2 regions of the Nitrospira sp. Kam-Ns4a genome follow, and region 1 is predicted to be linked to the other one. Evidence: riboswitches for the same ligand, from Rfam matches in the RefSeq annotation. Region 1 holds a riboswitch; the other holds the start of a gene.

Region 1 (3,206 bases):
TGTACCAGCCGCCCAGGGAACCCGTGATTCAACCTAGCCTCCCGCCCACGAGGGGCGCCCGCGAGATCCTGAATCGCCAGAATCCGGCGCAGGCCGTCACCCCGATTGTGCCAATGGCGCCGCTGGCGCCGATACTGCCCCACCCCGGCGGATTCTGAGTCTCTTTCTGTCCTCCCACCTTGTCTCAAGCCTGACTCGGCCAAAGCGCAGGAGCTGGTGTGCAGAGGTGCCAGACGATTGCGGTCCGAGGGTGTAACCTTCGAGCTGGGGGATGGCACTATCCGGCTAGGAGGTAGGCCAGCCTCCAAGACGGAGAGACAAGCGGGCGTTCACCTACTGACGAAGGGGCTCCACAATGAGACGATGTCCCTCCCTCGCTGTCGCGTTGCTGCTGATCGGGTTCTCCAGAGCCGCCTCTGCGGACGGACCGGCCCACCCGGGGTGGATTGATCTCCATAGGTAGCCTCCGAAGGCCTCGGGGCATGGCGTCTCAGGACCAGGAGCGGAGCGACGAGGAGTTGGTGCGGCTGGTGCTGGCGGGGGAGGCGGATGCGTTCGACGCGTTGGTCGAACGGCATCACGGCCCGGTGTTCAGGATCGTCGGCCGGCACGTGCCGGAAAGCCGGATCGAAGAGGTGGCCCACGAGGTGTTCGTGCAAGCGTTTACGTCGTTGGCGACGTTCTCGGGCCGCGCCCCGTTCGCCCACTGGCTGGCGAAAGTCGCTGTGCGGCGCTGTTATGCCTTCTGGCGGGAGGCCTCTGCGGCGCGGGAGGTGCCCATGAGCGCGTTGAAGGAGGAGCACCAGAGGTGGGTGGACCGGGTGGTGGGCGCCGAAGCCGACGAGTCGTTTCGACAGGCCGCGGAGCGCCAGGAGGCCCGCGAGGTCGTCGAGTGGGCCCTGGTGCACCTGTCGCCGGCCAACTGCTTGGTGCTTACGTTGGTGTACTGGGAGAACTTGTCGGTCCGCGAAGTGGCCGACCTGTTGGGGTGGAGCGTCGTGAACGTCAAGGTGCGGGCTCACCGCGCCCGGGCGTCCCTCCGCCGGATCTTGGCTCCGTTGGCCGACGGGCGAGGGCGGCGATGAGTTGGGTGCGGAAGACCGGCGCCGACAAGCTCTTTCGCGCGCCGGCGGCTGCACACCGGGCGAAACCGGATCCGGTGCCCGGCCCGGAGTGGTTCACCGTCGTGAGTCGCGCGATCCGCCGCCTCGGCTCGCCGGAGGCTCCGTGTCGCCCGAGGACTCCGACTCTGGTGCGGCAGGTGTGGCCTGTCGCGGCCGCGATGGTTGTCGCCGCGCTGCTGGTGGGGGCCTACGCGCTCCTGTCGCCGGGCCCAGCCGACCCCGGCTGGCCGGCGCTCATCGTCGAGGATTCTGGGGAGGACCTGACGGCGTTCCTGGCCGGTCCATAGACGAAGGGGTGAGGCAGATGAATGGCTGGAAGCTCTGGGGCAGCCTGGTGGCCCTCTTTCTGTCAGGGGTGGGCGTCGGCGTGGTCGGCACGTGGCTCTATGCCGACCTCCAGATGGAACAACGGTGGGAAGGGGGACCGCAAGCCAAGCAGCAGTGGATTATGAAACGGCTGACGCGGGAGCTTGGGTTGACGAGCGAGCAGCAGGCGGCCATCGAGCCGATCGTGACGCGCACCTCAGGTCGAGCTGCTCACCCTCCGGGCCCAGCAACGGCCTCAAGTCGAGGCGATCCTAGTAGCGAGCCGGGCAGCGATGGCGGATGTCCTGACGTCCGGGCAGCAGGAAAAGCTACAGGCCTTGCACAGAAACTCCAACGCCGCTGGCAAAAGGCCGAGGCCTATTTGCGTGCCAGGCAGCAGGAGCAGAGGACGCCACCGGACTGAGAAGATAACGGCGGGCGGGGAGCCGGCCCAGGCTGCTTCCGGGCCCTCCCGAGAAGTCGGTCCGGCGCACGTTGACAGCGCCAGCCGACCGAGTGTATGTCTTGGACGAAAGTGGCAAGGTGATGGGGTTCACCTGAACCGCCGGACGGGCAAGGCGCGTCCGACTGATAACTCCTACCGGCCGACCAGCGGTAGGAGTTTTTTTTATGCAGCAGTTGCAGCGGGATCCCACCCCACCGCAGGGATGGCTCGTCGCTCGCCTGAGTGAAGTGCGTCGGGCGCTCGACGCGTTGGGCTCGGACTTTGCCGGGTTCGTGTCTTCCCTCGACGAACTGGAGTGCCGGCTCGACGAGGGCCGGTTCCGGCTGGCAGTCCTGGGCCAGTTCAAACGCGGCAAGAGCAGCCTACTCAATGCCCTGCTGGGCGAAGCGTTGCTGCCCGCGGGACTGCTCCCGGTGACGGGTGTTCCGACCGTGCTGCGTTACGGGACGGAGCGGCGGGTCCAGGTAGTCTGGCTCGACGGGCGGACCGAGCGCCAGACCGGCCCTACCGAGACGCTCGCCAAGGTGCTCAGGCGGTACGTCACGGAGCAGGAGAACCCGGGCAACCGGCTGGGGATCCGCGAGGTCGCGGTCGAGCATCCGGCGGCGATCCTGGCCAGAGGCCTCGAGATCCTGGATACGCCCGGCATCGGCTCTACCGCGCTCCACAACACCAGGACAACTCGGGCAGTGCTCCCCTCCTGCGACGGGGCGCTCGTCGTCCTGTCGCCGGACCCGCCGATCACCGAGGTGGAGGTCCAGTTCCTCCGGGCGGTCCGGGACCATGCGGCGCGGCTGCGCTTCGTCTTGACCAAGGCGGACCTGCTGACGCCGGCCGAGCGCGACGAAAGCCTCGCGTTTCTGCGGCAGGTCCTCCACCGGGAGGTCGGGTGCGCACCAGACGAGCGAGTCTTCCTTGTCTCGGCCCGCCAGGCGCTTGAGGCGAAGACGACGGGGGACGCGGCCTTCTGGGCCAAGAGCGGACTGGCGGCGCTGGAGGACCATCTCACCGGGTTCGCCTCGACGGACAAGCGGGCGGCGCTCCAGGAGGCCATCCGGCGGAAAGGCGCCAGGCTGGTCCGCGAGGCGCTCTTCGCGCTCGATCTCCGGCGGAGGGCAGTGGAAATTCCTGCGCAGGAACTGGCGCGACGCGCGGAGCGCTTCGAGGCCCACCTGAAGATGATCGAGGAGGAGCGTCTGTACGTCCGGGATCGCCTGGAGGGTGATCGGCGGCGGTTGCTCGATGAGCTGGAACGGCGGGCGGCCGCCCTTTTCGCTGAGGCAACCGAAACGCTGAACGCGCGTGCCCGG
Region 2 (3,206 bases), 1.0 Mb from region 1:
TCCGGCGTCTGACGACCGAGGTCGGCTACGACGGCGGCCCGTTCTTCTCCCCGGACAGCCAGCGGATCGTCTATCGCGCCTCGCATCCGCACGACCAGGCGTCGCTGGAGGCCTACCGGGCTCTCTTGCAACAGGGGCTGGTCGAACCCAGCCAGCTCGAGATTTTCGTGATGAACGCGGACGGGTCTGGGAAACGACAGGTGACCGCCAACGGGGCCTCGAACTTTGCCCCCTTCTTTCATCCGGACGGCCGCCGGATCATCTTTGCCTCCAATCTCCACGATCGCGGGCGCGAGGGCCCCCCGTCGTTCCATCTCTACCTGATCGCGGACGACGGGAGCGGGCTCGAGCGCGTGACCTTCGACGGCCACTTCAACAGCTTCCCGATGTTCTCGCCGGACGGCAAGCGGCTCGTCTGGGTATCGGACCGGAACGCCAACGAGCGGGGCGAGTTCAACATCTTCCTCGCGGATTGGATCCCGTGACGGGGACCGACGACAGGGAGCCGCGGAGCCACGGAGCCGCGGCGAGCGCCGAGGCGTCCCCTCGCCCCGTCTCCGCGTCGGTCACCGCTCGCCTCGCGCCACTTGCCCTGTCCTGCGCCGCGCTCGCGCTGATCTTCTGGGGGCTGTTCCAGCTCGACATTCCGTTGGCCCGCTTCCTGCGCGCGGTCCACCAGCCCTGGCTGGAACGGGCGGGAGCCCTCGGGAGCTGGCTCGGCAGCGGCGCTGTGCTCGTGGCGCTGAGCGGAAGCCTGTTCTTGGCTGGGTGGGCGCGCGGCTGGCCCGTGTGTCGGCGCGCGGGACTCGAAGGGCTGCTCGCCCACGGCGGCGTGGCCCTGACCGTCAATCTGCTCAAGCACCTCGTCGGCCGTCCCCGTCCCCGCATGACCCACGCGGAAGGGCTCCCGGCCGGGCCCTCCCTCGCGAGCGGGCTGGACTCGTTTCCGTCCGGGCATGCGGCCGCTGCCTTCGCGGTGGCGGCGGTGCTGGCAAAACATTATCCGCGTCTGGCCTGGTGGCCCTACGGGGTAGCCGGCTTCGTTGCGTTCAGCCGGGTCTTCCGGGGCTCGCATTTTCCCACCGATGTGCTGGCGGGCGCGGCCTTGGGGCTCGTCGCGGGCTACCTCGCCTCCAATCCGGTGCGGGCCTGGCGGACATCCGTGAGCCGCGCCCTGTGCGACCTGGCGCCCGTTGCCGCGGGCGCCTTCGCCATCCTCTGGGTGGCCTGTCAGTCGGCGCTCGCCACGGAGCCGTGGGGGATGTTGTCGGCGGCGGGCGCGCTGGCGATGGTCGGCGGGTTCGCCGTGCGGTGGACAGCGGTGGCGAGGCAGATCGGGGGCGGCCAGGGGGGCCGGGCCGACGCCGGAACGTCGGCCCGAGCCTTGGCCCTGCCGAGCGGCGCCCCGCGGTGGGCGACCGCGCTGATCGGCACGGGGCTCGCCGCGACGGGCGGCTCGGGGCTCGTCGCCCTCGTCGCCGCCCTCACCGGCGCGGCCTGGGTGGCCCGCGATCCGGAGCCTGGCGAGCAGACGCGGACCCGTGCGACCTGGATGAGCGTCGTGCGGGAAGGCTGTCTGGCCCTCGGGGCGGCCGGCGCCGTGGCGACGCTCCGCGCCGCGCGAGGCGTGTTGCCGCTCCTGTGACGCAAGTTGACAGCGCCGGACAGCCGAGTGTATGTCTTCTACAGCACTGGCAAGGTGATGGGGTTCACCTGAACCGCCGATCGGGCTGCCCGACCGGCTGATAACTCCTACGCAGCGTCCGCGTGAGGAGTTTTTTATTTGGGGACGAGACGCGGCTGTACCCGTCGGCAGGCTCGGGGCGAACGGAGCGACCGTTGTACCCATGAGCGTGTTCCGTTCGTGCTGAGCGGGTCGAAGCGCGGCCATGAGGGTTTGAAATGACTTCTCGGCGCTGGTGGTCTGGGCTCCTGCTGGGAGCCCTGTGCGGCCCCGCCCTCGGGTTCGCCGAGGAGCCCCCGCTGACCCGCAACGTCCCGATCGAAAAGTTCCAAGATCCGGGGCCCCTGGAACCCTATGACTTCAACGCGCCGCCCAAGGGGATCTTCCACAGCATCGTGACGGCGAGGAACTTCGAGGAGGAGTTGGGATTCCGGCGGTCCCACGAAATCGTGCCGGTCGAGCCGACGGAGGTCTTTTCTCCCGATGCGCGCGTGTTCATCGTGTTCAAGCTGTTCCAGCATTACGAGTCCTTCCAGGTGTTCGGCGTCTGCTATCCCGAGAAGGTGGATGGGCTGGATCCGACCAAGCCGATCGCCCAGGACACGATGTACATCGCGCTGGAGGACGAGAGCGGCTACCTCAAGTTCTTTGCCCCCGACCAGGGCTGGAAGCCGGGCCAGTACAAGGTGGAAATCTACGTCGGCTGGCAGGTCAACCCGATCGGCTTGGTCGGGACGATGCGCTTCACCGTGAAGGCGCCGGCCGGCGAGCCGCCGCGCGCGGCCAATCCGATTCAATGAGGGCTGGCCCGGCCGGTGCCTGGCCGGACCGCCTGTGCGCTTAGGAATGGCCGGGGATGCCGCGCGGCGGGCCGCCTGGCCCGCCGCGCGGGCTCGCGGGCACGCGGACCATCGGCTCGTTGGCGAGCAGGAGGTAGCCGCCCCGCGCAAGCAGGGTCTCGTAGCCGGCCGCCTCGGGCGGGAGCGTGGCCTTCATGCGCGCCTGGAGGAGCACCATCGTCCGGCCGGGTTGCCGGAGGTAGGGCCGCATGGTCTCTTCTTCTCCCGGCTTGACCAGGAGGAGCTTTCGCCTGGCGTAGAAGATCAGGGAGGGGCGCGGGCGGCCGTAGGCGATCAGCCGGTCGTCCGGGCCGAGGTTGAGCCCGGCGATGTAGGCGAGCTCCTGCTCCGGCGCGAGGAACAGGCGGCTGAAGCGGGGCAGCCCGACCAGGATGGTGATCAGCGCCACCAGGGTGAAGGTCGCTCCGGCGATCCAGAACACGCCCGGGCGGCGCGCCTCCGCGAGACTGAAATAGCCCACCAGCGCCATGCCGATGACCAGCACGAGCCCGGCCGCGACCGGGCTCCAGCCCGGATCGGCCTGCGCGGCCATCGGGAACTCCCGGGCGACCTGGTCCACGAACGCCCCGTAGAGCGAGGGCGTCGCCGCGAGGGCCAGCCCCAGCAGGTAGCCGAGCCCCATCATCGTCCGCAGCGAAGCGCGGAGGCCCGGCGTCGCCGGG

The links. A riboswitch is a leader RNA that binds a small molecule or an ion and turns the genes downstream of it on or off. The one in region 1 is predicted to bind fluoride.
Region 2: linked by a shared signal. The riboswitch ahead of ACWHYQ_RS06150 (hypothetical protein) and the one ahead of ACWHYQ_RS11215 (dynamin family protein) in region 1 are both predicted to bind fluoride.

The regions. Positions count from the first base shown of each region.
Region 1 covers NZ_OZ224218.1:2,232,126-2,235,331, forward strand. The annotation lists gene ACWHYQ_RS11200 (hypothetical protein) at 1-158, shown strand, start outside; gene ACWHYQ_RS11205 (RNA polymerase sigma factor) at 483-1,085, shown strand; gene ACWHYQ_RS11210 (hypothetical protein) at 1,082-1,411, shown strand; fluoride riboswitch at 1,964-2,038, shown strand; gene ACWHYQ_RS11215 (dynamin family protein) at 2,061-3,206, shown strand, end outside.
Region 2 covers NZ_OZ224218.1:1,233,396-1,236,601, reverse strand. The annotation lists gene ACWHYQ_RS06160 (TolB family protein) at 1-485, shown strand, start outside; gene ACWHYQ_RS06155 (phosphatase PAP2 family protein) at 482-1,645, shown strand; fluoride riboswitch at 1,690-1,762, shown strand; gene ACWHYQ_RS06150 (hypothetical protein) at 1,903-2,484, shown strand; gene ACWHYQ_RS06145 (ArnT family glycosyltransferase) at 2,525-3,206, opposite strand, start outside.